DNA from 2 places in the Capillibacterium thermochitinicola genome. Region 1 is predicted to be linked to the other one. Evidence: a T-box and tRNA genes for the amino acid it is inferred to sense, from the RefSeq annotation. Region 1 holds a T-box; the other holds one or more tRNA genes.

What was found. A T-box is a leader RNA that pairs with one kind of tRNA and senses whether it is charged. The one in region 1 lies ahead of G5B42_RS06810 (valine--tRNA ligase), so its partner is inferred to be a tRNA-Val.
Region 2: it has a tRNA-Val gene. The T-box ahead of G5B42_RS06810 (valine--tRNA ligase) is inferred to sense a tRNA for this amino acid. The anticodon was not compared.

The regions. Positions count from the first base shown of each region.
Region 1 covers NZ_JAAKDE010000013.1:6,953-17,706, forward strand. Annotated here, with positions in the region: gene G5B42_RS06800 (hypothetical protein) at 1-340, shown strand, start outside; gene G5B42_RS06805 (ketose-bisphosphate aldolase) at 450-1,445, shown strand; T-box leader at 1,488-1,722, shown strand; gene G5B42_RS06810 (valine--tRNA ligase) at 1,808-4,459, shown strand; gene lepB (signal peptidase I) at 4,634-5,206, shown strand; gene G5B42_RS06820 (acyl-CoA thioesterase) at 5,318-5,764, opposite strand; gene G5B42_RS06825 (family 20 glycosylhydrolase) at 5,782-6,711, opposite strand; gene G5B42_RS06830 (GH36-type glycosyl hydrolase domain-containing protein) at 6,773-9,169, opposite strand; gene G5B42_RS06835 (phosphoglucomutase/phosphomannomutase family protein) at 9,207-10,634, opposite strand; gene G5B42_RS06840 (ROK family transcriptional regulator) at 10,735-10,754, opposite strand, start outside.
Region 2 covers NZ_JAAKDE010000016.1:65,406-76,159, forward strand. Annotated here, with positions in the region: gene G5B42_RS08635 (D-alanyl-D-alanine carboxypeptidase family protein) at 1-389, shown strand, start outside; gene G5B42_RS08640 (STAS domain-containing protein) at 594-932, shown strand; gene spoIIAB (anti-sigma F factor) at 949-1,392, shown strand; gene G5B42_RS08650 (sigma-70 family RNA polymerase sigma factor) at 1,379-2,140, shown strand; gene folP (dihydropteroate synthase) at 2,282-3,487, shown strand; gene folK (2-amino-4-hydroxy-6-hydroxymethyldihydropteridine diphosphokinase) at 3,514-3,996, shown strand; gene ltaE (low-specificity L-threonine aldolase) at 4,025-5,074, shown strand; gene G5B42_RS08670 ((2Fe-2S) ferredoxin domain-containing protein) at 5,178-5,540, shown strand; gene G5B42_RS08675 (NADH-dependent [FeFe] hydrogenase, group A6) at 5,711-7,456, shown strand; tRNA gene G5B42_RS08680 (tRNA-Val) at 7,580-7,656, shown strand; gene G5B42_RS08685 (YqzL family protein) at 7,836-7,931, shown strand; gene pheS (phenylalanine--tRNA ligase subunit alpha) at 8,245-9,267, shown strand; gene pheT (phenylalanine--tRNA ligase subunit beta) at 9,282-10,754, shown strand, end outside.

The sequences.
Region 1 (10,754 bases):
GGTTGCGGCGTCGGCTTCAATAATATATGCTTTTTTCTTTGATGGTTTTGAGCCGCAGAATTTTCTGGCTTATTTTCTGATCTACGCGTGGGGGTACACCCTGCTCCTGAAAAGCGACTGTGAATACCGCCTCAAGCGGCTGGAGGAAGCAGTGACTGCCCTTCAGAACCGTCTAGATAGACTTGACACTGATTTTAGCCAAGAAACGGAAGTACATATTGGGGAAAGCACGGAAGCAGAAAGCATAGCAGAAGAAGGCGAAACAGAAGAAGCAAGCGCGGAAGAAAATACACCTGACCGTCCAGCCGAACTAAATGAGGATGGGGAAGAAGGTGGGTGATAGTTGCGGTAAAAAATGAGGGATGATAATTAAAACCAACGTTCACGCCTTGGTGGACGGTGTCGATTAAAATTACAGGAGAAGAGGAGAGAGTGCAATGATTGTTACGATGAAGGCGATCTTGGAAACAAGTCTTAAAGCTTACAAAGAAGGTAAGCCTTTTGCCGTCGGTGCTTTTAACGTGAATAACATGGAGCAGATGCAGGGTATTATGATGGCGGCCCAGGAGACCAAAGCCCCCGTTATTGTGCAGGTCAGTAGAGGGGCCTTAAAGTATGCCCAGGATCTGTACCTTGTCAATATTATTAAAGCCGGAGCCGAACTCAACCCGGAGGTGCCGTTGGCCATCCATCTGGACCATGGGAACAGTTTTGAGACGGTGAAACGGGCAATCGATTTAGGTTTCACCTCGGTCATGATCGACGGTTCGTTAATGGAAGACGGGAAGACTCCTTCCACTTTTGAGTATAACGTGAAGGTTACCGCGGAAGTGGTCAAGTATGCCCACGACCGTGGCGTGACGGTCGAAGGTGAACTGGGGACCCTTGGCGGGATTGAAGACGGGGTCGGTTCCGGGAAGACGGTCTTGACCGATCCGGACCAGGCGGTTGAGTTTGTGGAAAAGACCGGTGTGGATGCCCTGGCGATCTCGATCGGAACCTCCCACGGGGCCTACAAATTTAAGGGCGAACCGAAATTAGCCTTCGATATTATTGAAGAGATCCGGAAAAAACTCCCCAACACCTATCTGGTCTCTCATGGTTCCTCCAGTGTACCACAGGAACTCATTGACATCATCAACCAGTACGGTGGAAAAATGGAGGCGGCGAAAGGTGTGCCCATCCCCGCGCTGCAGAAAGCGATCACTTGTGGGATAAACAAGATCAACGTCGATACCGACAGCCGTCTGGCCGCCACCGGCGCGATCCGGAAGTTCTTTGTGGAGCACCCCGCTGCCTTTGACCCGCGGGAGTATAACACCAAAGCCCGTGAAGCCATTGCCGCTGAAGTCAAGAAGAAGATTGAAGCCTTCGGGGCGGCGGGGCGCGCGGCCGATGTTCCCAACTGGGGTCTCGAAGAGATGAAAAAGCTCTATATGTCTTGACAAGCGTAAAAGAAAACAGGTATTATAGGGAAAAAGCATTTGATCGAAACGATGAGCGGAAGGAGTAACCATGGAACGCCGACAGAGAAGGGGTTCGGAGGCTGGAAGACCCCGCGGACACTTCCATGGTGAAGGTCGTCCGTGAGTTCTGCGGTCGAAAAGGCGTTTGCCTTAATAGAGCGCAGCGGTGTGCCCGTTATCGCCTTTGAGTGCCCCTGCCATTTTGTCGGCAGGGGAAATAAGGTGGTACCACGAAAAGAAACCTTTCGTCCTTAAGGATGAAAGGTTTTTCTTTATAGGATAGGGCCTTGCCTGACGGCTAGCCCTTAACCAGGTTGAAGAGACAAAGGAGAGGAATTGCCATGAATCGTCTGTTACCAAAGGCCTATGACCCGAAGACGGTCGAAGAGAAATGGTACCGTTTCTGGCTGGAGCACAACTGTTTCCATGCTGAGGTGGATCCGGACCGGAAACCTTACGCCATTGTCATTCCGCCGCCGAACGTCACGGGGCGGCTCCATTTGGGCCACGCGCTCAACAACACGCTCCAGGATATCCTCGTTCGTTACCACCGCATGAAAGGGGATAACACGATGTGGATCCCCGGGACCGACCATGCCGGCATCGCGACCCAGGTTCGCGTGGAAGAGGAGTTGGCGAAAGAAGGGCTTAACCGGCACCAACTCGGGCGGGAGAAGTTCCTGGAGCGGGTTTGGCAGTGGAAGGAAGAATACGGCGGGACGATTATCCGCCAGTTAAAGAAGCTGGGCTCCTCCTGTGATTGGCAGCGGGAGCGTTTCACCATGGATGAAAAGTGTTCCCAAGCGGTGCGGGAGGTCTTTATCCGCCTTTACGAAAAGGGCCTGATCTACCGGGGGAGTTATTTGATCAACTGGTGTCCGCAGTGTGCGACCACCCTCTCCGACATCGAAGTGGAACACGAGGAGCTAACCGGACGCCTGTGGCATCTGCGCTACCCGCTGTCCAGCGGCGACGGGTACATTCAGGTGGCCACCACCCGCCCGGAGACCATGCTGGGGGATACGGCGGTGGCCGTCCACCCGGAAGATGAACGCTACCGGCATTTGGTCGGGAAAACGGTGATCCTGCCCATCGTGAACCGGGAGATTCCGATTATCGCCGACGAGATGGTTGATCCCGAGTTTGGCACCGGCGCGGTGAAAGTCACCCCTGCCCACGATATCAACGACTTTGAAGTCGGTTTACGCCATAATTTGGAACAGATTACCGTGATCGGTTTTGACGCCAAGATGACCAAGGCCGCCGGGAAGTATGCCGGGATGGACCGGGATGAATGCCGGAAACAAATCCTCGCGGAACTGGAGGCCGGGGGTTACCTGGCCGGGGAAGAGACTATCACCCATGCGGTCGGGACCTGTTACCGCTGTGACACGGTGATCGAACCGCTCATCTCCAAACAGTGGTTTGTCAAGATGAAACCGCTGGCCGCCCCGGCGATTAAAGCGGTCCAAGACGGGAAGATCCGTTTTGTCCCCGAGCGCTTCACCAAGATCTATTTGAACTGGATGGAGAATATCCGTGACTGGTGTATCTCCCGGCAGCTCTGGTGGGGACACCGGATTCCCATCTGGTATTGCCAGGACTGCGGGGCTGAGTTCGCGGCCCGGGAGGAACCGCAGACCTGTCCGAAATGCGGCCATTCCCACCTGGAACAGGATCCGGATGTCCTTGACACTTGGTTTTCTTCGGCTTTGTGGCCCTTCTCGACCATGGGCTGGCCGGAAGAGACGGCGGAGCTCAAGCATTTTTATCCCACGGCTGTGCTGGTGACGGCCCGGGACATTATCTTCTTCTGGGTCGCCCGCATGATCTTCATGGGCCTGGAGTTTATGGGGGAGAAACCCTTCCATGAAGTGCTGATCCATGGTCTGGTCCTGGATAAGGACGGGAAAAAGATGAGTAAGTCCCGGCCCGAGACGAATGTTGATCCTTTGGACGTGATCGAGAAATACGGGGCCGATACTTTACGTTTCACCCTGGCGACCGGGACGACCCTCGGCCAAGACCAGCGGTTCCAGATGGAAAAGATCGACGGGATCCGCAATTTTTCCAATAAGATCTGGAACGCGGCTCGCTTTGTCCTGATGAACCTGGAGGATTACCCGGCGGAGGAGGAAGAACTGAATCTCTCCGCCCTTTCCCTGGCCGACCGGTACATCTTGTCCCGTCTGCAGCGGGTGATCGCGGCCGCCGAAACCATGTTGAACCGGTATGACTTGGGTGGTTTTGCCAACGTGCTCTATGATTTCATCTGGAGCGAATTCTGCGATTGGTATATTGAGATGGCCAAACCCGCGCTCCGCCTGGAAGGGGAGGTCAGGCGTACCACTCAGACGGTCTTGGTAACCGTATTGCGGCAGACCATGGCTTTACTCCACCCCTATATGCCCTTTATTACGGAGGAGATCTGGCAGGCCCTGCCCCACCAGGGCGAAACCCTCATGTTGGCCCCGTGGCCGGCAGTGGACGAAAGGCTCCTGGACGAACAGGCGGAAGCGGAGATGAGCTTGATCATGAATCTGACCCGGGCGATCCGGAATATCCGCGCCGAAGTCGGGGTCGAACCGGGCCGGAAGGTGGAGGCCATCTTCTTAACGGACGCTGCCAAACAGGCCGTCCTAAACGCAAACCGTTTGTATCTGGAGACACTGGCGGGCTTAAGCAAGATGGAGGTGCACGACAGTGCCAGCGCAAAGCCGGCCAAGGCGATGACCGCCGTGGTGGAAGGGGTGGAGGTCTTTTTACCACTGGCCGGGATGGTTGACTTCGAGTTGGAGCTGAAACGGTTGCAGAAAGAGTTGTCAACTTTGGAAGAGGAGAGAAAACGGCTCACGGCGAAACTGGCGAATGAACAGTTTGTCAGCAAAGCGCCCCCGGCGGTGGTGGAGAAGGAGCGGAAGAAACTGGCTGCTCTTGAAATCGACTACGAAAAAATCCAAAACCGCCTGGCGGAACTCTCCAGGGAGGACTAACCTGCTATGCAAAACTGTCCGCCGGGGCGAAGCCATAATGGCTTGGCCGCCGGCGGATTTTGGCGGATTTTCGACCGGGAGAACCAAAGGGAACTTTAACCATTTTAAAGCGTTAAAGTTAGAGTCGGGAGAAGAATCAGGGGAAGAAAGACAGTCGTTGAGGAGGTTAGTCCATTGGAGTTTAACAAGTCAGAACTCAGGGAGTGGATCGAATCAATCGCCAGTTCGGTGTTGACCGCCCTCTTTATTATGGTCTTTATCTTTCAAACCTACAAAGTGGAAGGTAAGTCCATGGAGCCTAACCTGTACGAAGGGCAAAGGCTGATCGTGGACAAGATAACCTATCGTTTTCGCCCGCCGAAGCCCGGCGAAGTGGTGGTGATTAAACCGAAGGATCCGACCAAGAAATTTGTCAAACGGGTGATCGCCACCGAAGGGCAGAACCTCCAGATCAGCAACGGAACTTTACGGATTAACGGCCTGCCCGTCCATGAACCCTATATCATGGAAGAGATGTACGATGATTTCGAGTGGACGATCATTCCCCGGGGCACTGTTTTTGTCATGGGCGATAACCGCAACCGGAGTATGGACAGCCGGGACGAGCGCAATGTGGGCTTCGTCCCGTTGGAAAATGTGGTGGGGAGAGCGATTCTCGTCTATTGGCCGTTTAATCAGGCGAAAATTATTAAAACCCCCGAGCTCAAGGGGGATTGGGACGTGCCGGATATTGAGTTTAATGATTGAAAAGTGAAAAGGAGCCGGAGGAAGAAACTCCGGCTTTCTTTTTCTCTTCTTGAGAGGGATTTTCTCCACGGGAAAGGAGGTTTGCCGTGGAGAAGGGATGGATTTCGGGGATCAGGCCTGTTCTTTAAAGAAGGCCTCCAATCGTTTGACCGGTTCGCGGCGGGGTTTGCCGTCCTTCGTGATACAGATCTGTTTTGTTTCCCCGGTGACCAGCAGCAGGCCATCGGGTTCGCGGGTGATTTTATAGGCAAACTCTAAATAGGGCGGGTGGATCGCTTTGATCCAGGTCTCCACCGTGACCAAATCATCATATCTGGCCGGGGCGTGGTAATGGCAGGTGGCGGAGAGCAGGGGGAAGAAATACCCTTCTTCTTCACACTGCCGGTAGGAAAAGCCGTATTGCCGAAGAAATTCGGTGCGTCCCAGCTCCATCCAGGGCAAATAACGCGAATGGTGCACCACCCCCATGGCGTCCGTTTCGGCGTACCGGACCCGAAAACTGACCCGGTTGCGAGCCCCGGAGAACATGGACGGGGTAGGTGTTCGCTCTTTCTTCATCTTGTTTCCTCCTTACATCACCAATGGCGAGTGTGGTGGGTATCAATCGTTATAATTATAGTACAGAATTGTGGTGAATGGGGAAGATGCAACAAAAATGAAAGAAAGGGGCTTAATTTTGTAATGTGGTCCGCTTGGGCCAGCGGGTCGTTCTGGTAATGGAAAGCGGCGGGCAGCATGAGGTCAAGGTAGTAATTGTGGGAGAGAATTCTTTTGTAGCCCATTTTGGCGGCTTGCCACAGGCTTTCCTTGTTCCGCCAGGCCTGGATGACAATGGTGGAGGCGGGCAGGTCAGGGGCGAGGATCTCGTCCCAACCCACCATCTTCTTTTTGAGCTTGGTTAAAATCGCGTGTAACCGGCGGTTAAAATATGCTTGCAAGGAATGGGTGTCCGGAAGGCCGCGGGCGTGCATAAACGCCTGGATCTCAGGGTTGGCCGCCCATTGTTTTCCGTTGTTCTCATCACCGCCGATATGAATATACTCGTCGGGGAAGAGGGCGGCCATTTCCTGGAAAAAGGCTTCCAAAAAAGCATAGGTTTCCTCCCGTACCGGATTCAGGACGGTATCTTTCACGCCGAAGCCGATTTCAGGGTGGTGGGGACCAGGAGCGCTTGCCAGTTCCGGGTAGCCCAGGACCCAACTGCTGGTGTGGCCGGGGAGGTCAAATTCGGGAACCACCCTGATCCCGCGCCGGTCGGCGTAAGCGATTATTTCCCGGATCTGCTCCTGGGTATAATACTGCCCGTTGGCCCCTTCCTGGTGAAGGCGGGGGAAGACCTTGCTTTCCACCCGGAAGCCCTGATCGTCGGTTAAATGCCAATGTAAGACGTTTAACTTGACGGCGGCCATGCCGTCCAGATTGCGTTTGATCACATTGACCGGCTGAAAGTGCCGGGCGCAGTCGATTAATAAGCCCCGCCAGGGAAAGCGGGGTTGGTCAGCAATCCGGACCGCCGGGAAAAAGGGGCCGTTTTGGTCCGCCGTGAGGAGTTGGAGTCGTTCCTCCCTAACCCATGATTACGACCACATCGTGGGTGGTGCCGGGTGCTTGCGGCGGGATTGTCCCTTGGACCGGCTTTCCATTTAAAGTGATGCTTTTAACCCCTTTTTGCACCCGGTCCGGGTTCTTGACGGTAATGTGGAAGGTGGCACCCCGCCACTGGCGGGTGACCTGGAATTCCTCCCAGTCCTCCGGGATACAGGGATCAATGATGAGGCCGTCAAAAGTAAGCCGGATGCCCAAGATCCACTGGGTGGCCGCCGTGTACATCCAACCGGAGCTTCCGGTCAGCCACGGATGGCGGGCCCGGCCGAAAGCCGTGTGGTCCCGGCCGACGATAAACTGACAGTAGGAGTAGGGTTCGGCTTCCCGGATATGGATTTTATCGTTTTGGTTGTAAGGCAGGAGGGCATCATAGTATTTCATTGCGCGGTTACCCCGGCCCAACCGGCATTCGGCCACAATGGCCCAAGGGTTGGGGTGGCTGAAAATAGCCCCGTTTTCTTTGAGGCCCGGGTAGACACGGGTGACAAACCCGATCTCATCATCGGGCTTGGTGTAACAAGGCCAGACCAGGTGGATACCCCATTCGGAGTAAAGGTATTGGTCAACCGCGTCCATACAGAGCCGGCCTCGTTCGGCGGAGGCGGCTCCGGAGAGGACCGCCAGACTGTTCGACTCCAGATGGACTTTGCCTTCCTCATTCTCATGGGAGCCAATCTTCCGGCCGTTGGCGGTAATCCCCCGGATGTACCAGCGGCCATCCCAAAGGACCGATTCACAAGCATTGCGCACTTTTTCGGCGATGGCGCTGTATTTTTCCACGTCTTCCTGGCGCCCCAGGAAAGCAGCGGCTTCAATAAAGGCTTGTAAGGCCCAGTAGTGCAGGAACGAAACCATGGCGCTCTCGCCGCCGCCGAGGTTAAGGCAGTCATTCCAGTCGGCCCGCAGCCCTTTGCAGATTCCATGGGGCCCGACATGTTCCGTGGAGAAATCCAAAGCACGTTTCAGGTGTTCGTAGACGGAAGCTTCGCCGCCATCGGCAAAGGTAACGATTTCATCGAGGAAAGCGAGGTCACCGGTCTCTTTTACATATTGGCAGACGGAAGGAACCAGCCATAGGTGGTCATCGGAACAGGTGTCCTCCAGCCCGTGGATGAGCGATTCCGGTTTCGGTTCCGGCACGACCGTTGGAGATTTGAATTTCGGGGCCGGTGGACGGTTAGGGTCAAAGTGTTCGGGTTCGAACAGGTGCAAACCATATCCGCTACTCACTTGGGCCCGCAAAAGCTCGATGATGCGTTGGCGTACTTTTTCCGGGTTGGTATGGGGAACGCTCATCACATCCTGGGCGGTGTCGCGGTAACCCAGTCCGGTGCGGCCACCCACTTCAATAAAGGAGGCGAACCGGGACCAGACGACGCAGGTCTCGGCCTGGTAAGGGTTCCAGGTGTTGATCATGGTGTTGAACCCTTCATGCGGGGTGCGACACTGCAGTTTGGCCAATTTACGTTCCCAGTACTCCTTCAGTTCCCGGAAGGCGGCATCCACATTAGTAAAGTCTTTGTATTTGGCCCGCATTTGCTGGCCGGCTTCCCGGTTGCCCACCCCGAGCAGAAAGATGAGGCGTTTTTCTTCACCCGGGGCTAAAGTGATCCGCTTATGGAGGGCGCCGCAATGATTGCCCCCAAGTTCGCTCATGTTGGAACAATAGCCGCGTTCCACGGCGATCGGATTGGTTTCCGTGCGGTAGGCCCCGAGGAAACGGTCACGGAGACTATCATAGCTGTCCGGCTCAAAACTGGCGGTGAAATAGTGGAAAGTCCATGGTTCATAGAAGAAGTCATATTCGATTACCCCATCCTGGTAACTGGAACCACTGGCGTAGAGACTCATTTGGAAATTTTGGTTGTCGATGTCAATGTGGTGGAAGGAGAATTCAACATAAGAGAAGACACTGAGCTTCCGGGGCTGGTTGGAGCTGTTTTTAATCCGCACATCCCAGAGCTCCACATCATCATTGATGGGGATGAACAGGAGTTGTTCCGCTTCAATCCCTTGGTATGTACAGAGGAACTTGGAATAGGAAAGGCCGTGCCGGCACTGGTAATTCGCTTTATTTAAATCTTTGCCCACCGGTTGCCACGAGACGGACCAGTAGTCGCCCGTTTCATCGTCCCGCAGGTAAACGTAGTGGCCAGGCCGATCCATGGGGACACCATTGGGGCGAAAACGGGTGATCCGGTGGTGTTGAGCCTGGCGGTAAAAGGAGTAACCGCCGGCATTGTTGGAGATCACAGTGCATAGATCTTTGACACCTAAGTAATTAGTCCATGAGACCGGTGTGTCCGGGCGTTCAATTACATATTCCCGATTTTGGTTATCAAAGTATCCGTATCGCAATTTCATTTCTCCTTTTTTATTAGTTTATTGTGGTTAATTATTTGACTCCCAAGTAAGTGGCCATGATTTCACAAAGGTCGGTGGCCGCTTTTTCGCTGGTGGCCTCGGCATAGATGCGTAAAAGGGGCTCCGTCCCGGAGAAGCGGACGCTCAGCCATTCGCCCGTTGCGAAGTAGATCTTCAAGCCGTCGAAATCACCGACGCGGGCGATTTTCAAGCCGAAATCAGGCCAATTTTGCCGGCTAAAGATCTTCTCGGTGAGGGCGGTTTTTTGGGCCGGGGGGAAGGAGATGTTCTTTTCGGCCATGCGATAGGTACCATATTTCGTTTCAATTTCCGCCAACAATTCGGAAATGCTTTTTCCGGTAATACTAAGGGCTTCGATGAGGAGACTGGCGGCAAAGATCCCGTCTTTACCGGGGATATGGCCCCGGATGGTTAAACCGCCGCTGCTTTCCCCGCCGATCAGGGCGTTGGTCTCTTCCATTTTGGCGCTGATGTACTTGAAGCCCACCGGAACTTCGTAGCATTCTTCGCCAAAATCACGGGCGATCGCGTCCAGCAGATGGGTGGTGGAGAGGTTTCGGACGACCGGCCCGGTCCAACCTTTGTAACGCAGTAAATAATAATAGAGGAGGGCGAGGATCTGGTTGGGCGCGATAAAATCGCCCTGTTCATTAATGATCCCGATCCGGTCGGCATCGCCGTCGGTACCAATCCCCAGGTCGAAACCGTTTTCTACAACCGTATTTCTTAAACGGTGAAGGGTGTGGGTGGTCGGGGAGGGTAAGCGGCCGCCGAACAAGGTGTCGTGGCGGTCGTGGATTACCATCACCTCGCAACGGGTGGTGACGAGAATGGTTTGGAGGGAGGTTTTTGAAACCCCGTACATGGGATCAAGGACGATGCGGAGTTTTCTCCTTTTGATCGCTTCGGTGTCGATCATGCCCAGGATGGTATCGATATAGTCATTAAATGGATCGATGATTTCAATCCGGTTCTGATTGAGGGCTTCTTCAAAAGCTAGACGGCGGATAGCCGCGGGATCGACCTTCGCGACCAGGCTTTCGAGGTGACTGGTTACTTCTTCCTTGGCATCCCGCCCGCCGGCGGTAAAAAGTTTAACCCCGTTGTAATCGGCCGGATTGTGGCTGGCGGTAATGGTTGCCCCAAAGGGCGCCTCCATCTTTTTCACGGTGTACATTACCAGAGGGGTGGGGGCGACCTGTTTAATAAAGTAAACTTTTATATCATTACCGGCTAATACTTCGGCCAGCCATTTTGCGGCTTTGTCCGATAAAAATCTACGGTCGTAACCGAGGACAAAATAGGGATTGTCCTTTCCAGTCCTGGTGGCATTTTCTCTTACCAGATCGGCAATCCCCTGTGCCAAAAGGCAAACATTGTCCTTGGTAAAATCCTCACCGATGATCGCGCGCCAGCCGCCGGTTCCAAATTTAATCATGCTCTTCCTCCTTTACAGATTGGGTCAGTCTTTGGCTATTTACCGGATATCTAGTCTTTGGTTGTTGCGTCCTTCTTTTTTTACTTATAATTGTTAACAGTTAAATCGGAGGGGTGAACC
Region 2 (10,754 bases), on a different contig from region 1:
CCGCCGTGCGGAACAATGAGATCACAAAACTGTTCAATTATGGTTTTAGTCAGTTCAAAGCCTTAAAAGTGTTAAGCAAGGGCCAGGTGCTTGGAAAGACCAAAGTCATGAAGGGCGGCGTCAGCGAAGTAAACCTCGTTGTCCCCGAAGATGTGCTGGTCGTTTTAAAGAAAGATGTCCAAAGCACCCCCGAAGTTTTGGCCCAAATCCCGCCAAAAGTGAGGGCGCCTATAGCGGAGGGGGAAGCGGTCGGCCAGATCATCGTGAAGGTTGACGGCGAAACCAAAGTGACGGTTGATTTGGTGGCTGAACAAGCGGTCGAAGAAAGCGGGTTCTTCCGTTTCCTGTGGCAAATCGGTAAAAGTATGATCGAAAGATTTTTTCGCTAATCTGGACTTACCATAACCGGAAAAACCGCCTGTGGGCGGTTTTCATTTGGCCGGCTTTCGCCGGCCTTTTTTGTGGTTTTTTCGAACGGTTTGGCGGTGGGCTTCCGCAATTTTTGGAAAATTGATCCTTTTTCCGGCAGGAAAATCCTTTTAGATGCCGAAAAGAGGCTTGAGAACTATGCCATGATTAGGGGGGATTCCAGTTTGAAATTGGAACTAAAACGGAACGGTCGGGTTTTAACTGTTCAAGTCTCCGGGGAACTCGATCTTTCAACCTCCCCGACTTTTCGGAACCGTATTGAAGAGGAACTAGGGCACAACCAGGAGATTAACCATCTGATCCTGGATTTAAAAGAAACCAGTTTCGTTGATAGTTCAGGCTTGGGGGCAATTCTAGGGCGCTATAAATCCATTGCGCAACGAAACGGGAAGCTGACTGCGGTTAATGTCCCCCCTCATCTCCAACGCCTTTTTGAACTGTCGGGTCTGTTAAAAGTCATGACGATCTGTTCTTCCCTCGAGGAAGCCCAAAATATAGAGTAAGGAGGCTGGCCAGGGAATGAAGGAAAATTATTTGAATATTTCTTTTCCCAGCTTACCCGATAATGTCAGTCTTTCCCGTGTGATTGTCGCTTCTTTTGCCGCGCAGCTTGATTTCACCCTTAATGAGCTGGAGGAAATTAGGGTCGCAACCTCCGAAGCAGTGTCCAACTGTGTGATCCATGCCTATCCGGACCACGTTGGGGAGGTGCGCCTGGAATTAAAGATCAAAGATGACACCCTGATGATCGAGGTCATCGACGAAGGTTGCGGCATTCAGGATTTGGATCTGGCCAAAACACCGGCCTATTCCACGGATCCGGAGCGTATGGGGTTGGGGCTGGTCTTTATGGAATCTTTTATGGATGAAATGACCATTGAATCCCAGCCCAATCAAGGGACAAAAGTTTTAATGGTGAAGAAACCCGAACGGAGTAAAAATAGTAGCCATGATTGTCAATGACAGTCAACCCAGTCCCGATCGTTTGTCCCATGAGGAGACCCGCGCCTTACTCAATCAAGTTGCGTCCGGGAATGACCAAGCCAAGGCGGTTCTGGTCGAACGCAACTTGGGTCTGGTCAAAAGTATCGTGGGCCGTTTTGCCGGGCGGGGGGTCGAATACGATGATCTGGTCCAAATCGGGGCCCTGGGTTTAATGAAAGCAATTGAACGTTTCAATCCGGAACTGGAAGTTAAGTTTTCGACATACGCCGTCCCTTTGATCATCGGTGAGATCAAACAATATCTCCGGACCGATGGCTTGATCAAGGTGAGCAGGGGAGAGAAGGAACTGGCGCAGAAGGTGATGCGGGCGCGGTCCGATTTTATTGCCGCGCATGGGAAAGAGCCGACCCTCGCGGAATTGGCCGAGCTTACTGCCCTAAGCCGGGAAGAGATTGCGACCGCCCTCGAGGTAAGCAAACCCCTTACTTCCTTACAAGAGGTAGTTTACGAAGAAGACGGAGCGGCCTTAACCTTGGAAGACCAGGTCGGTGCCGAGGTCGAGGAAGAATTGGTCGAGGATTTTGCTCTCCGGCAAGCCCTGCACCAGTTGGAACCAAGATTGAGAATGATTATTGAAGAGCGTTTTTTTGGGGAAAAGACCCAGCGTGAGCTGGCGGAGAAGTTCGGGGTCTCTCAAGTTCAGATCAGCCGCCTGGAGAAAACCGCCCTTTGCCGGCTTCGCGAGCTCCTCCATGAGCAGATCTGATTCTTTTTTAATGATGGCCGTTACGGCCATTTTTATCGTGGGTGCATAAAAAAGGGAGGATCTATAACGTTGACAACGAAGTAGGAAAAGTTAATCTTTTCTACTGGGATAAAAGTTGGACAAAAAGGAAGGAAAACAGCGATGGCATTTTCGTTGCGTCTGATCTCCGCCAATCAACCGGCCGCAGTTTGGCAAGAGATGATCCGTATCGGGGTTACGCCCGAAGGTTTGGAATTGATGATTGGCAAAGGAGAGTTCCTGATTGTTAAAGTAAGCAATATTTCCGCCCCGGCGGCGAATATTTTGAAACAAGAGATGCTGGCCAAAGGGGGCGAGGTTGCCCTGGGGAAAGAGATGGCTTACTTAAAGGCGGAGGCCGGGGAGGCTATTATCATGGGCACCCGTACCCAATACCGGCGTTTATTGGAATTGCTGCCCCGGCAACCTTTTGGCCTTGCGGACCTGGCGCGGGAATTAAACCGCCTCTTGACCAACCTTGAAGGAGGGCCGGCGCCGCTGACGATTAAAAACCGGCGTTTTGAATGGGGAAAAAGGACTTATATTATGGGGATCATCAATATCACGCCCGATTCCTTCTCCGGTGACGGCCTTTTGGGACAGGAGCATTTGCTGACCAAAGTCTTGCGTCAGGCCGAAGCGTTTTTTGAGGCCGGGGCCGACCTCTTGGATATTGGCGGCCAATCAACACGGCCGGGTTATACTGAGATTAGCGAGGAAGAGGAGAAAAGACGGGTCCTTCCGGTGCTGGAAACCCTGGCCCAAAAAATTCCGCTTCCCTTATCGGTGGATACTTATAAGCCGGCGGTGGCGAAGGCGGCTTTAGCGGCGGGTGCGGATCTGATCAATGACATTTGGGGCTTACAAAAGGACCCCGCGATGGTCAAGGTTGTGGCGGACGCCCAGGTGCCGGTGATTGTGATGCATAATAAAACGACGCCGGAATATACGGATCTCATGGGTGAAATTGCTGCCTTTCTCCAAAAGAGTATTGATTTGGCTGTAGCCCATGGTTTACCAAGGGAAAAGATCATTATTGATCCGGGTATTGGTTTTGGCAAGACACCCGAACACAACTTGACCGTTTTGAACCGTTTGGATGAGTTAAAGGCATTAGGGGCGCCGATCCTGCTGGGAACCTCCAGGAAGTCGGTGATCGGTCATGTGCTGGATTTGCCGGTGGACCAGCGTTTGGAGGGGACGGCCGCCACGGTCGCGGTGGGGATTGCCCGCGGGGCCCATCTGATTCGTGTTCATGATGTGGAAGCGATGGTCCGGGTAGCCCGCATGACCGACGCGATCATTCATTCCGCAAATCATTCTCACTAAAAACAAAAACAGAAAGGACCAGAGACTTGCCGATTATTGCAGTGGCTTTAGGAACCAACATTGGCGACCGGGAGGAGCATTTACGGAAAGCCCGTGCGGAACTGACGGCTCTCCTCAACAACGTGGTTTTTTCCCGGGTGTACGAGAGCGAGCCCGTTGGTTACCTGGATCAACCTTGGTTTTTAAATCAAGTCTGTGTCGGCGAAACACAGGAGCTGCCTTTAACTTTGCTGTATAAATTTAAAATGCTGGAAAAGGCGGCCGGTCGTACGGAGGGACCGCGCTTTGGTCCCCGTCCCCTTGATTTGGACATCCTGTTCTACGGGTCTTGGGTCATGGCCTCTGACCTTTTGACCATACCCCACCCCCGGTTACTGGAAAGATCCTTTGTCATCCGGCCTTTGCTGGAACTGGTTCCCGACTGGGTGGATCCCCGCAGTGGACTAGGGTTGAAGGAAATATGGGAAACGAAGAAAGACCGTCTTTCCCGCTGTTACCCAGTGATATAGAGTACTTACCATAGAAAGGAGTATTTTCATGGCAGAACTGATTGATTTACGAAGCGATACGGTGACCAAACCCACGGCCGAAATGCGCAAAGCAATGGCCGCTGCGGAAGTGGGGGATGATGTTTATGGTGAAGACCCGACGATGCGGAGATTGGAAGCAATCGCCGCGGAGAAGATCGGGAAGGAGGCCGCCATGTTTGTCCCCAGTGGTACCATGGGCAACCAAGTGGCGGCGATGACCCATTTGCAGCGGGGGGATGAAGTAATCCTGGAGGCCGAATCGCATATCTTCTATTATGAAGTCGGAGGACTCGCCCTCCTTTCTGGCGTCCAGACCCGGACCATCCAAGGGCGGAAAGGCTTTATGGAGCCGGCACAGATTGCTGCGGCCATCCGGCCGGACGATCTTCATTTTCCCCGCACTGGATTACTTTGCTTGGAAAACACCCATAACCGGGCAGGCGGAGCGGTGCTCACCGCCGAACAAACCCGCGTAATGGCCCAGGTGGCCCATGAGCGGGGAATACCGGTTCACCTGGATGGCGCACGCATTTTTAACGCGGCCATCGCCCTGGGCACCGATGTCCGGGAACTGACCGCGCCTGTTGACTCGGTGATGTTTTGTCTTTCGAAGGGATTGGGCGCGCCGGTCGGTTCGCTCGTGGCCGGAAGAAAAGACTTTATTGACAAGGCGCGCAAAGTCCGTAAATTGTTGGGAGGGGGATTGCGCCAGTCCGGAATCCTGGCGGCGGCCGGGATTGTCGCCCTGGAACAGATGGTTGACCGGTTAGTGGAGGATCATGTCAACGCCCGGCTACTTGCCGAGGGATTGGCCAATATTCCCGGGTTAACGATTGACCCTGATGCTTTTCCCACCAACATTCTGATCTGTTCCGTGGCCAAACTTGGCATTTCCGCCCAGCGTTTTTCCGCTCTCCTTGCCCAACACGGGGTTTTGGCCAACCCGACCTCGCCCACGGAAATACGTTTTGTCACCCATAAAGATGTGACCAAAACACAGATTAAATCCGCTCTGAACATTATTAATCAGATCGTGAAGGCGATCGATCAATTTTAACAATTTGGATCGAGGATTGACATCTTTTATTACCGCAGGATATAATTTGAATGAACCGGAAATTTGTGAAAATCGGATCAATGTTCATGAAGGAGGAAAGAACATGACTTCGCTGGCGGAACTGGAAAAAATCCGGGACCAGGCACGACGTCTAACCGAATTACGGGGAGAGAAACCGCAAACCAAAGTAGTCATTGGGATGGGCACCTGTGGAATTGCCGCCGGGGCACGTGAAACCATGAAGGCAATTCTTGATGAAATTAACAAACGCAATCTCACCGGGATTGCGGTGACGCCAACTGGATGCTTAGGCCTTTGCGAACAGGAACCCATTGTCGAAGTGGAAATTCCGGATCAACCCCGGATTGTATATGGGAAAATTTCGGCCGAGAAAGCCCGGCAGATCGTGGCGAAACATTTGGTGAACAATAACATTATCGATGAATGGGTCATCGGCCGTAAATAGGATCGGCAGGACTTTCACCAATACATAAGGATATCCTGATTAATCCCGAACTGCTTAACTGCTTAATTATATTTAAATTATAATGTAGAGAAATTTGTGCGGGAAAAGAAGCCACACAAAAGCCAGACAACTGGATGCGGTTGATAAATGCCGAAAGGAAGTGAAAAACCTTGGTGATGGTAAGTGTGACCGTCGATGGTCAAAAAGTAGAGGTGCCAAAGGGTAGTACAATTTTGGAAGCCGCCCAAAAAGCCGGCATTAAGATCCCAACCCTTTGTCACCATGAAGATTTAAAGGTTAACGCCATGTGCCGGATCTGTGTGGTGGAAGTTGTGGGGGCGCGCACACTCCAAACGGCTTGTTCGCAACCGGTGACCGACGGTATGGTGATTATTACCAATTCACCCACTGTACGCCAAGCGCGCAAAATGAATTTAGAGCTTCTCTTATCCAACCACCCCCAGGATTGTTTGAATTGTGTCCGCAACCAACGTTGTGAATTACAGGCTTTAGCCGACCAATTGGGGGTCAGAGCGCAGTCCTTCCCGACCCCAAAATGGCCGGAATATCCAAAAGACGAGTCAACGCCCGCCCTCGTCCGGGATCCGGATAAATGTATTCTTTGCCGGAGATGTGTGGAAGTCTGTCATGAGGTACAAGGGGTGGGGGCGATTGGCCCCGCCAACCGGGGGATGGAGACCCAAATCCTCCCGGCGGGCGGAGAGAACTTGAACGATGTGGCTTGCGTCCTCTGCGGCCAATGTTCGTTGGTCTGTCCCGTGGGTGCCATTTACGAACAGGATCATACGGAACGGGTCTGGGCGGCACTGGCGGATCCGGAAAAACATGTGGTGGTCCAAACGGCGCCGGCGATCCGGGTCTCCATTGGCGAAGAGTTTGGTTTGGAACCGGCCCGGGTTACCACCGGCAAACTGGTTGCTGCCTTGCGACGGTTGGGCTTTGACCGCGTCTTCGATACTGATTTTACCGCCGATTTAACAATTATCGAGGAAGGCCATGAACTGATTGAACGCTTGAACAATGGTGGCACGCTCCCGATGATTACTTCCTGTAGCCCGGGTTGGATCAAATACATCGAGCACTTTTACCCCGAGTATTTAGACCACCTTTCCACTTGCAAATCGCCGCAGCAGATGTTTGGTGCGCTTGCGAAGACCTATTACGCGGAGAAGGCCGGAATCGACCCGAAGAATATTTATGTGGTCTCCATCATGCCTTGTACCGCCAAGAAATTTGAGTGCGGTCGTCCGGAGATGTCCGCTTCCGGTTATCCCGATGTGGATGCCGTTTTAACCACCCGCGAACTTGGGAAAATGCTCCGGCAGGCCGGGATTGATTTTAACCAGTTACCCGAAGAACAATTTGACGATCCCTTCGGGATTACGACCGGTGCCGGTGTGATCTTCGGGGCCAGCGGCGGAGTAATGGAAGCCGCCCTCCGGACCGTCTACGAAGTGGTCACCAAAGAGCCATTACCGTCCGTGGACTTTACCGCCGTCCGCGGCATTGAAGGGATCAAAGAGGCGGAGGTAGATTTAAAGGGAACGAAGGTTAAAGTAGCGGTGGCCAACGGATTGGCAAATGCCCGACAATTGATGGAGTTGATTAAAGCCGGAAAAGCGGATTACCAATTTATCGAGATCATGTGCTGTCCGGGTGGTTGTATCGGCGGTGGCGGTCAACCGATCGGCACGACCAATGCGGTCCGGAAAAAACGGATTGAAGCGATCTACGAAGCCGATCGTGGTTTACCGTTGCGCAAATCCCACGAAAATCCGGCCGTCAAAACCCTGTACGAAGAATTCCTGGGTCAGCCCTTGGGTGAAAAGAGTCATCATTTACTTCATACCCACTATACCAAGCGGGGCAAATACCCGGTGGCAGCGGTTAAATAACGCGCAACCCCCGGTTAATCAGGTCATTAACCGGGGTTTTTATTCTCATTTTTTTATCGAAAAAAAAGAAAAAAAAGACCTATTGACTTAAATGTGGTTTTGTGTTATTATTAATTTTGCTTTGGGGGGGTAGCCCAGTTGGTTAGAGCGCTACGTTGACATCGTAGAGGTCAGCGGTTCGAGCCCGCTCCTCCCCACCATATTTGAGAAAAAGGCAGGGAAGACCTGCTTTTTTTGCACACAGGACCCGGTTGCCAAAATGTCCGCCGCACGCATAATTTTTACTATCGTTAAGTACTTGTAAACCCGCTGGGCTTATGCTATAATGTGAGTAAATGGCGGGCAGTTTCGACCAGAATAATGGAAGGGGAGGGGTTTTATGATCCTTTCCGCAGAGTTTTTCTGGAAACTATTTGAGATTACCGGGTCGATCACAGCCTATCTGTTATATAAAGAACTGATAAACCTCAATTAAATTTAATTATACGGAAAGACGAGGAAGGAAAGAGTAACCGCACGGAACGGCACAGGGAGGAATGGTAAATTGAGAACATTCCCCGGGAAGGCGGTTATCGTTCGTTCTGGAGTTGCTAGTTGAAATTGGAGTAGGCTATGCCGGTTTCCACCGTTATCGGAAACGACCCTTGCCGGGCAGGCAAGGATCGGTAAAGTGGAGTCGGTATGACTAAGATGGGTGGTACCGCGGAAGTTAACCTTTCGTCCCAATGGCGGGCGGGAGGTTTTTATTTTACTATTTTTATTGGTTCAATTGGGAAGGAGGGTTTTTTATGCAAGATGAATTGAAAACCATTCAAGAACAAGCCTTGCAGGAGATTCAGGCTGCCGCTTCTTCGCCGGAACTGGCTGAGATTAGGCTGAAGTACTTTGGGAAAAAGGGTGTTGTCACCAAATATTCGCGGACACTCGGGACCCTTTCGGCGGAAGAGCGTCCGCTGGTTGGCAAAGCCATTAATGAGCTCCGTGAAAGGCTGGAGACCGAGCTGAAAATCCGCCAAGCGGAGATGGAACGGCGCGAAGCGGAAGCCAAATTTGAACGGGAAAAGATCGACGTTGAACTCCCGGGTCGACGGCCGCGCCGGGGCCACCCCCATCCACTGCAAATCATCATTGAAGAGATTACCATGACCTTTTTGGGGATGGGTTTTTCGGTGGCGGAAGGTCCAGAAGTGGAATTTGATTATTATAATTTTGAAGCCCTGAACATACCGCCGGAGCACCCGGCACGGGAGATGCATGATTCGCTTTACATCACCGATAATATCCTTTTACGCACCCACACTTCTCCTGTGCAAATTCGGGCGATGGAGAAGCTCTATCCCGAGCCCGTGCGGATTATTGTCCCCGGCCGGGTTTACCGCCGCGACGCTCTGGATGCGACGCATTCACCGCTTTTTCACCAGATTGAAGGGCTGCTGGTGGATAAGGGAATAACCTTTGGCGATCTGAAAGGGGTCTTAACCGTTTTTGTCAAAAAATTCTTTGGTGAAGACCGGCAGGTCCGGTTACGACCAAGCTTCTTTCCCTTCACCGAACCCAGTGCGGAAGTGGATGTCTCCTGTGTCTGCCAGGGTAAGGGGTGTCGCATTTGTAAGAATACCGGCTGGATTGAGATTTTAGGCTCCGGTTCGGTTCACCCCAAAGTGCTGGCGATGGCCAAATATGATCCGGAAGTCTATTCGGGTTTTGCCTTTGGCATGGGAGTTGAACGCATCGCCATGCTACGGTACGGGATTACGGACATCCGCCATTTTTATGAGAATGACTTTCGTTTTCTCAGTCAATTTTGCTAAGGGGGGAATAAGGATTGCGTGTTTCATATAGATGGTTACAAGAATATGTTCCGGTGGAGCAAAGCCCAGAGGAATTGGCCGAGCTTTTAACCATGGCCGGGCTAGAAGTCGATGAGGTAATCAATCTGGGCGCTGCCTACCGCAGCCTCAAAATTGGTCAGGTTACCAGCCTCCAGCCCCACCCCCGCGCCGGGCAGCTCTTGGTCTGCGGAATCCGTTTGCCCGGTGGCGAAGTGACCGTCGTCACCGCCGCCACCAACCTGAAAGTGGGGGATAAGGTGCCGGTTGCCCTGCCCGGCTCAATCCTCCCCGACGGGAAAGCAATTCAGCCGGTCGAATTTCAGGGTGTTGTCTCCCAAGGGATGCTCTGCTCCGAAGAAGAGCTGGGTCTGGCGCGAAAGTCTGAAGAAATCATGGTCTTACCCCGCGACACCGACTTAAATACTGATTTACCGGCTGTTTTAGGATTGGACGACCATGTTTTGGTCTTGGAGTTAACCCCAAACCGGGCTGATTGTTACGGCATGCTGAATTTCGCGCGGGAAGTGGCGGCCCTGACGGGGTCACAGGTAAAAATGCCCCAATTTTCCGTCCAAGATGAACTGGAACAATCCATCCATGATTTGGTCACCGTTGAAGTGTTGAATCCCGAACTGGCTCCCCGCTATGCAGGACGGGTCTTCCTCAATGTCAAAGTCGGGGAATCGCCCTTATGGTTAAAGACTCGTCTTCTGGCGGCCGGGATGCGTCCCATCAACAACCTGGTGGATCTGACCAACTATGTAATGTTGGAGTTTAACCAACCGCTCCATGCCTTTGACCTTAACCGGATGAAGGACCGGAAGATTGTGGTCCGCGCGGCACGAGAGAATGAGCTGATTCAAACCCTGGACGGCGAAGAAAGAAAACTAAGAGCCGGCCAACTGGTGATTGCCGATGCTGAGCGGCCGCAGTGTATCGCCGGTGTAATGGGGGCGTTTGACAGCGAGGTAACCGTGGCGACCAACAGCATCTTTTTGGAGTCCGCCTATTTCTTGCCGGTCAGTATCCGTCGAACCGCCCAGGAGCTTGCGATCCGTTCCGAAGCCGCCATCCGTTTCGGAAAGGGCCTGGATCCGGAGAGCGTAACTCTGGCTTTGGACCGCGTTGCCTTCCTAGTCCAACAACTAAAGATTGCCCAGGTGGCGAAGGGAACTATTGACTTGAATTTCCGCCCCCCGGCGGCACGGAAAATTTGGTTCCGTCCGGAGCGGATCAATGCCTTACTCGGAACCCGGCTGGAAAAAGAGGAGATCATGGCCATCTTCCAGCGGTTGAATTTCCAAACGGAGGAAGACAAGGCTGCCGGGAAAACCTATCTGGTACCGCCCTCTTACCGGTTGGATATTGAGAACGAAGCGGATCTGGCGGAAGAAGTTGCCCGGATCTACGGTTACAACAATATTCCGGCGACCTATCCCGCGGCCCAGATCGTTGGGCGGCTCACG